One region of the Paenibacillus sp. JT31N11 genome, then DNA from elsewhere that is predicted to be linked to it. Evidence: riboswitches for the same ligand, from Rfam matches in the RefSeq annotation. Region 1 holds a riboswitch; the other holds the start of a gene.
The links. A riboswitch is a leader RNA that binds a small molecule or an ion and turns the genes downstream of it on or off. The one in region 1 is predicted to bind ZMP and ZTP.
Positions count from the first base shown of each region.

Region 2: it holds a riboswitch for ZMP and ZTP, as region 1 does, so the genes downstream of both, rpiB (ribose 5-phosphate isomerase B) here and AC0YNV_RS22805 (bifunctional 5,10-methylenetetrahydrofolate dehydrogenase/5,10-methenyltetrahydrofolate cyclohydrolase) in region 1, are expected to answer to the same signal.

Region 1 covers NZ_JBWDNQ010000007.1:21,009-24,398, forward strand. Annotated here, with positions in the region: gene AC0YNV_RS22800 (cyclodeaminase/cyclohydrolase family protein) at 1-388, opposite strand, end outside; gene AC0YNV_RS22805 (bifunctional 5,10-methylenetetrahydrofolate dehydrogenase/5,10-methenyltetrahydrofolate cyclohydrolase) at 385-1,251, opposite strand; ZMP/ZTP riboswitch at 1,334-1,473, opposite strand; gene AC0YNV_RS22810 (MarR family winged helix-turn-helix transcriptional regulator) at 1,652-2,095, shown strand; gene AC0YNV_RS22815 (pirin family protein) at 2,316-3,095, shown strand; gene AC0YNV_RS22820 (hypothetical protein) at 3,226-3,387, shown strand.
Region 2 covers NZ_JBWDNQ010000005.1:310,940-314,329, reverse strand. Annotated here, with positions in the region: gene AC0YNV_RS20010 (serine hydroxymethyltransferase) at 1-90, opposite strand, end outside; gene AC0YNV_RS20005 (TIGR01440 family protein) at 261-908, opposite strand; gene rpiB (ribose 5-phosphate isomerase B) at 1,016-1,483, opposite strand; ZMP/ZTP riboswitch at 1,615-1,697, opposite strand; gene AC0YNV_RS19995 (low molecular weight protein arginine phosphatase) at 1,785-2,366, opposite strand; gene AC0YNV_RS19990 (manganese efflux pump MntP) at 2,396-2,956, opposite strand; gene AC0YNV_RS19985 (L-threonylcarbamoyladenylate synthase) at 3,045-3,390, opposite strand, start outside.

The DNA.
Region 1 (3,390 bases):
GCAGCTCATGACACAGCACCATTAAGCCTAATGGCACCTCGGCCGCGCGGACAGCAGCTCCGCTGAGGGCCTTTTTGCGCAGCTCCCGCTCCTCTTCAGATGTCCTTGGCAGAGCCAGAACGCGCATAAACTCCCCGAAGCTCTCTATATCCTGCAGCATGACCGCCTCGCATGCCGATACAGCCCCCGTCATTTGTCCGGTTATGAAACTCATATCCGCCTGTACATCTTCATACTTGTTTCCTGTCGTCAGCCGGGTTACCATCGAGCCCATGGACGCACCAAGCGCCGCGGCTAGGGCAGCCACGCTTCCTCCTCCTGGAGTAGGAGAAGCGGAGCCCGCTTTCTCCAAAAAAGCATGGATCGATTGCTTCCATGAATCGCTCATATGTGCAGCCTCCCCACATCCTGCTGCAGCTTTAATGCATGCAGGACATTCTCGAATAATATCGTCGTGGTCAATGTGCCCACACCCCCAGGGACCGGTGAAGAAGCCGCTACATGATCGGCCGTTTCCAGAGCGGCATCACCGGCAATTCCACTGCCATCTTGCCTGACATTGATGCCTGCGTCAATGAGAGTCAGCCCGGTATGAACCATCTCCGGGGTAATCAGGTTCAATCGGCCCGCAGCCGTGACCAGCACGTCCGCAGCCTTGATCATTCGAGCCAGATCAGCCGTACGGGAATGGCACACGGTCACAGTTGCGTTCAGGTGCAGCAGCATTTGCATCAGAGGCCGGCCTACCGTCTCCCCCCTGCCGACAACGACAACATGCTTGCCGCTTAGCGGGATTCCCGCAGCCTCAATCAATCGGATGCAGGACTGCGGGGTAGCCGGCCGCAGACCGGGTTCATTCATCATGCAGGCAAGCTTATTGGCCGGGGTAATACCGTCAATATCCTTCAGCGGATCCAGCGCAGCCGCAAGCCGGCTGGAATCCAATCCCGCTGGCAGCGGAAGCTCGATCAGGATGCCGTGAATGCTGTCATCCCCATTCAACCGCTGAATCTCCCGGAGCAATTCAGCCTCCGTGACGTTCTGCTCGAAAGTCAGAAGCTCGAAGCCAATATCCAGCTTCCCGGCAAGCCGCCCCTTGGCGTTGGCATAGGCTGCCGAGGCCGGGTCTCCATTTACCATCAGGACCGCAATTGCCGGTGCAATCCCTGCTTCCTTCCATTCCTGAACCTGTGTCTTGATGAGCCCGCCTGCCTCATCAGCGAGCGGTTTTGCCTTCAACAGCTTGGCCATGATCGAATGCCTCCCTCATGCAATAGGTAAACAAAAAAAAGCATCTGAAAGGACCCGTGCTCTTAAGCACATCTTCCTTCAAATACTTTGCCCAGGCGTACGGCTATGACAGAGCGGCCGCTGCACCCCAATTAACTGATAGCGGAGGTCAGCATGGATACGCTCATTCAGTCGCTTGCTTCCTCGTGGTTAATCCACGCTGCGCCAGTTGCACGCGACCCTTATTCCAATGCTGTCATTATAGCAGAAACAAGGTCCAGAAGAAACGGCTATTGACGTCCTCTGGAGGATATATTGGCATTCCCCCGACTGTAACGGAATGCAGCCGCTTGACAACGTCGTCGAATTGATTTATCTTTAAATTAAGATATTTAATATAAAAGAAAATGAGGTGAGCAGCGTGAGTCAACCTCCGGATACTTCTTTACAGCTATTCGTTACTTTATCACGGGCGAATCAATGGGTTAGCGCACATATACAGCAGGATATTCGCAAATACGGGTTGAACCCCACTGAATTTGGTGTGCTGGAGCTGCTGTATCATAAGGGAGAGCAGCCTCTGCAGCAGATTGGCGAGAAAATATTGATGACAAGCGGCAATATTACCTACGTCATCGACAAGCTGACGGCCAAAGGATTAGCGCGGCGCAAGGCATGTCCTACGGACAGGAGAGTAATTTTCGCAGAGCTTACGGAGCAGGGGACCGAGCTGCTTGAGCGGATTTTTCCAGAGCATACCGTGGCGATTCAGAAGGCGGTAGCCGGTCTCACGGCTGAAGAGCAGACACAGGCCATTCAACTGCTTAAGAAGCTGGGCCTTGCAGCCCAGGCAAGCTTCATCTAGTTAGCTGCTTGCATTCAGAGCTACAGAGAAGCTGCGCATGCGGAACGTCTTCAGAATATTCGAGGGGGATGAGCGTGTTCACCGCTTGTCACTTGTCTAAAAATCCGTTGCAGACTGTTTCCGTCTGATACGCGGTATGATAACCGGCTTTTTGAGACGATCAATTGTCATATTGAGGCTATACCCTAATTATATAAAACCACTAATGGAGGTCATTTCTATGCAAACCTTAATATACGGTCCAACTTTACAAGGCAGAGGCGCATTTGACGGCGGCAAAATTACAGAGCAGAAACCAATCGGCTTTACCGGGGACGGCTCGGTGCTGCGCAGAATCGGCCCATTGTTCTACTGGGCTTGGGCGCATTCGGCCGAAGGCGGGCACATTCCGCTGCATCCCCATCAAGCCTTTGAAATTATGACCTATGTAGTTAACGGCCAAGCCGAGCATGGCGATACTCTGGGCACCAAAAGCACTGTAGGGCCCGGCGGCGTCCAAATCATGCAGACCGGCTCCGGCGTCAGCCACCAGGAGCGTTTTGTAGGCCCGGATATGGAAGCTTTCCAGATCTGGTTCGAGCCAAGCCTGGAGACGGCCTACAAAGCCGCGCCAACCTATAATCAGTATGATCATGAGGCGTTTCCGATTGTGGAGACGGACGGCGTTATCAGAAAAACCGTGATCGGCGAAGGATCGCCCATCTCCATCGTTGCCGATGCCCGGATGTGGGATGTTACCGTACCGGCCGGACAATCCTACCGCCATCAGGTCCCTGCCGAACGTACTTTATCGGCGCTTGCGATTCGGGGCGGGGGCAGCTGGTCCTATGCAGAGGATGCAGAAAAAAACACGGATTTTCAGCACAAGGATTATGTCGTAGTGCGTGCTGATGAGGAGCTGAACGTCCTCATAACGGCAAGTGAGGGCACCGAGCCGCTGCGGCTCATTCTGATTGAGGTTCCGACGATCGTAGACTATCCGCTGCACCCCAAACGCTGAGTATAGAAGTAATATTAACTGTCATCAGATCAGGGCTATAGCCTTATATGTATCCTTTCCATCTCCTCTCCGATTTACTAATGCCATTTAACATGTTATATTAACTAACATATGAGTGCTGGAGAGGACGATGGATGATATGAATGTCATGCGGCTGGCTTTACTGGTTGTTTTGCTGCTTCCGGTTATTTATTTGTCAATCCAACATACACAGCTGTTTCTTATCAGCCTGCTTATCTTCTCCTTCGGGATCCGCAATATGAAATTCATAAACCTGTTCCGACGCTTTTGAGGG
Region 2 (3,390 bases), on a different contig from region 1:
TGCGATAAGCTCAATGTTGTCGCGCTGACGCTGCAGCTCAAGTCCGAGTGCTTTTACCAATTCAGGGTCTTGTTTGCGTAAATGTTCCATTGTTTTGTTTATCCTCCTTAAATGTAACGCCTTCTATAACAGTCCCTTGCATTGCGCTGACAGGCCTTTGCAGCTTCTTGAGCAGCCATGGGTCAGAAACAATTCGCAAAACATGTTCATTGGCGGTTGTTAATTAACGCGGTATGTGGTCAAACGGCGAATCAACTTCTCTAGTCGCATGTGCCGCCCGGAGACTCCGGGCCACCTGGGGATGTATCAGTAAAGGCTTCAGCAGCTGAACTGCCCGGAATGCCGGCCTCTTCCTCCGTATATACAGCGCGAATGCCGCCGATCAGCTTTGGACGCGTATAAGCCATTGTCAGATGCGCTTCTCCAATGGAACGGATTGTCGGCCTGACGGGAACAGCAACACGCCGCAGATGCATGCCGATGAACGTATCGCCAATATCCAGTCCGGCATGCGCCTGCACCGACTCCGTCAGGCAGGGATCGGACAGCTTCCGATAGGCGTAGGAAGCCATCGAACCGCCGGCTTTCGGCACGGGAATGGCTCCTACAATCTCCAGGCCATACCGCTCTGCGATATCCCTCTCCATCACAAGCGCCCGATTCAAATGCTCGCAGCACTGATAGACGGGGTGAAAGCCGATGTCACGGCGGGCCGCCTCAACGCCTTCGTAAACCGCTTTGGCTGTCTCCAGCGTGCCTGATGTGCCAATCCGCTGACCGATGATTTCGCTTGTGCTTGCGCCAATTACCAGAAGCTGTCCGCTTCGAAGCTGAGCGGCATGCGCCAGCTCACGGACAACAGCTTCAACATCACCTGCAATCGTATCCAGCTTCAGTTCCCGGTTCATCACCTGACACTCCTTCGATTCGGATCTTCCGCTTGCTGCTAAGTATGGTGCTTCCCTCTGAAAAACAATCCCGGAACGGCAGCTTGCGCCGGAAGGCAAAAACGGATTCAAATAACGGTTGAGGGAGAAGACGCATTTTCTTCAAGCTTCATGACCTTGCCGATCCTGCCAACATGACGCTGCTCCCCTGAGAACGGGGTTTCCAGCCAGATTCGGACGATCTCCTGGGCAAGCCCGGGTCCGATGACGCGTTCTCCCATTGCCAGCACATTCGTATCATTATGCTCACGGGTTGCCTTGGCCGAGAAGGTATCGTGCACAAGTGCGCATCGGATGCCGGCCGTTTTATTGGCCGCAATTGACATGCCGATTCCTGTGCCGCAGACAAGAATTCCGCGTTCCGCCTTCCCGCTTGTTACTCTTTCGCAGACAGGAAGCGCATAATCAGGGTAGTCCACGGATTGCTCGCAATCGCAGCCGACATCTTCGATTTCATGACCGAGCGACCGTATGAAGGAAGCGAGCTCCTCCTTGAGGCGGTAACCGCCGTGATCGGCGCCGATGGCGATTTTCATAACATATAATCCTCCCGGTTTGACCGCCTTGGATGGCGAAAAATGTCGATGAATCATGTTACTAGTATACCTGAAATCATGCTGAAATCGCCTGGAAGACGAAAAAAGAGCATGACATGCTTTCGCACGCTGCTCTTTGCCCAGGCGACCGGCCGTATGATCTGATGCTCCACCGTGGTTTGATCCACTTTAGTCGCCAGTTACATCAGAAACCGTCTTAGTTGTTTTTATCATAACGTATTGCCTGTTGAAAATCAATCATCGAACGTCAGGGGCTGATGCGGATATTTTGTAAACGATCTTATCGGGAAGGGCCAAGCTTATCCAGCAGCTTCCTCAATGCATCCTCGATTTCGTCGGCGCTGCGCTTATACATCTCCATCGACCCGCCAAAGGGGTCGGCTATGTCAAAATCGGGAATCCGCTTCTCAAGCTCAAGCAGGCGGTCGCGCTCGGCACTGGTCATCTGTTGGCCAAGCGCCTGCTTCATCTGCCATTCCGTGTAAAGCCCCTCCAGCTCCGAAATATCGGCCAGCACCTTCTCGTCGCAGCCGACGAATTCCTTGAGCGTGTAAGTTTTATCCACCGCTTGCGGGAAGCGCTGCAGCAAATTGCGTTTATGGCTTGTCGTCATGGTCAAAATCAGATCCGCCCAAACGACTGAACCGCCATCAAGCGCTTTGGAGCCGCCAGTACATGAAACCTCCCTTTGACGCAGCACGCCTACAGCATTCGAAGAAACAGGAAGTCCATCCACCGTGGACACACCTGCCGAGCGTACCTCCAGCTGCCTGCCCTGCTTTCTCGCAAGCTCCTTAAGAATGGCCTCCGCCATCGGGGAACGGCATGTATTGCCGGTGCAAACGAACAAAATCCGTTTCATAGCACTCGCACTCCTTTTCCTCCATTTATTCAAAATAAAACAAGCAGCCCGAACGTGAACAAAATAACACCGCCTAGCGCTTCCCCGTACTCGCCCATGCTTGAACTGACCCGCCGTCCGATGAGCAGTCCAACCGTGGACATGATTCCGCCGAAGAAGCCGAACAGAAGCACCGTGACCAGCACATCCGCCGCAAACATGCCCAGTGAAATGCCTACGGAAAATGAATCAATGCTCACGCTGAGCGCAAACAGCAGCATCCCCCAAACCGTGCTGTGATCAAGGGATTCCACGGATTCGCCCCGCAGGGAGCTGTAAATCATGTGGCCGCCCAAGAGCAGCAGCAGCACACCGGCGGCGGATGAAGCCACATCGCCGAGCAGGGAGCTGACGTATTTACCGGTAAGCATGCCCATAAGAGGCATTATTATATGAAACAGCGCGATAACCGCACTTAATTTAAGAATGTCAACAAGCCGAATACCCTTCATTCCTATACCGACCCCGAGTGAAAAAGCGTCCATCCCAAGAGCTATCGCCATAAGTAACAGCGTCAGCAGTTGTCCGGCATGCATACCCGCTTCGACCATTCTTTTTCCCCCTTGTCCGCATTCTTTTCCAGCATATGCGGACAAGGGGTTAAACATGACCTGTAAAAGCGGCAGCCCGGGAAGGGCGTTATACGCGGATGATCTGCTGGGCTGCCGCTTTGGCAAGCCGGTTCATCAAGGCATGCCCGATGCCGGCCTCCGGACAGGTCTCCGCCCAAATTCGGCTCACGCCGAGATCATCAAATGAACGCAGGGCGGCATATAAGCCCTGAGCCGCCCGCTCCAGATCGCCGAGGCTGCCGATGACCAATACATGATCGGCATCGAAGCGGTCGGCATGCTCACGGAACGCGAGCACACCCGTACGTTCACCTTCCGCCCGGGCATCCCGGCTCTGCTTGCCGATATAAGCGGCAACTTCGTCGATGCCGCCCTGAACCAGCTGCATGATTCCCCTGGGCGCATAATGGGCA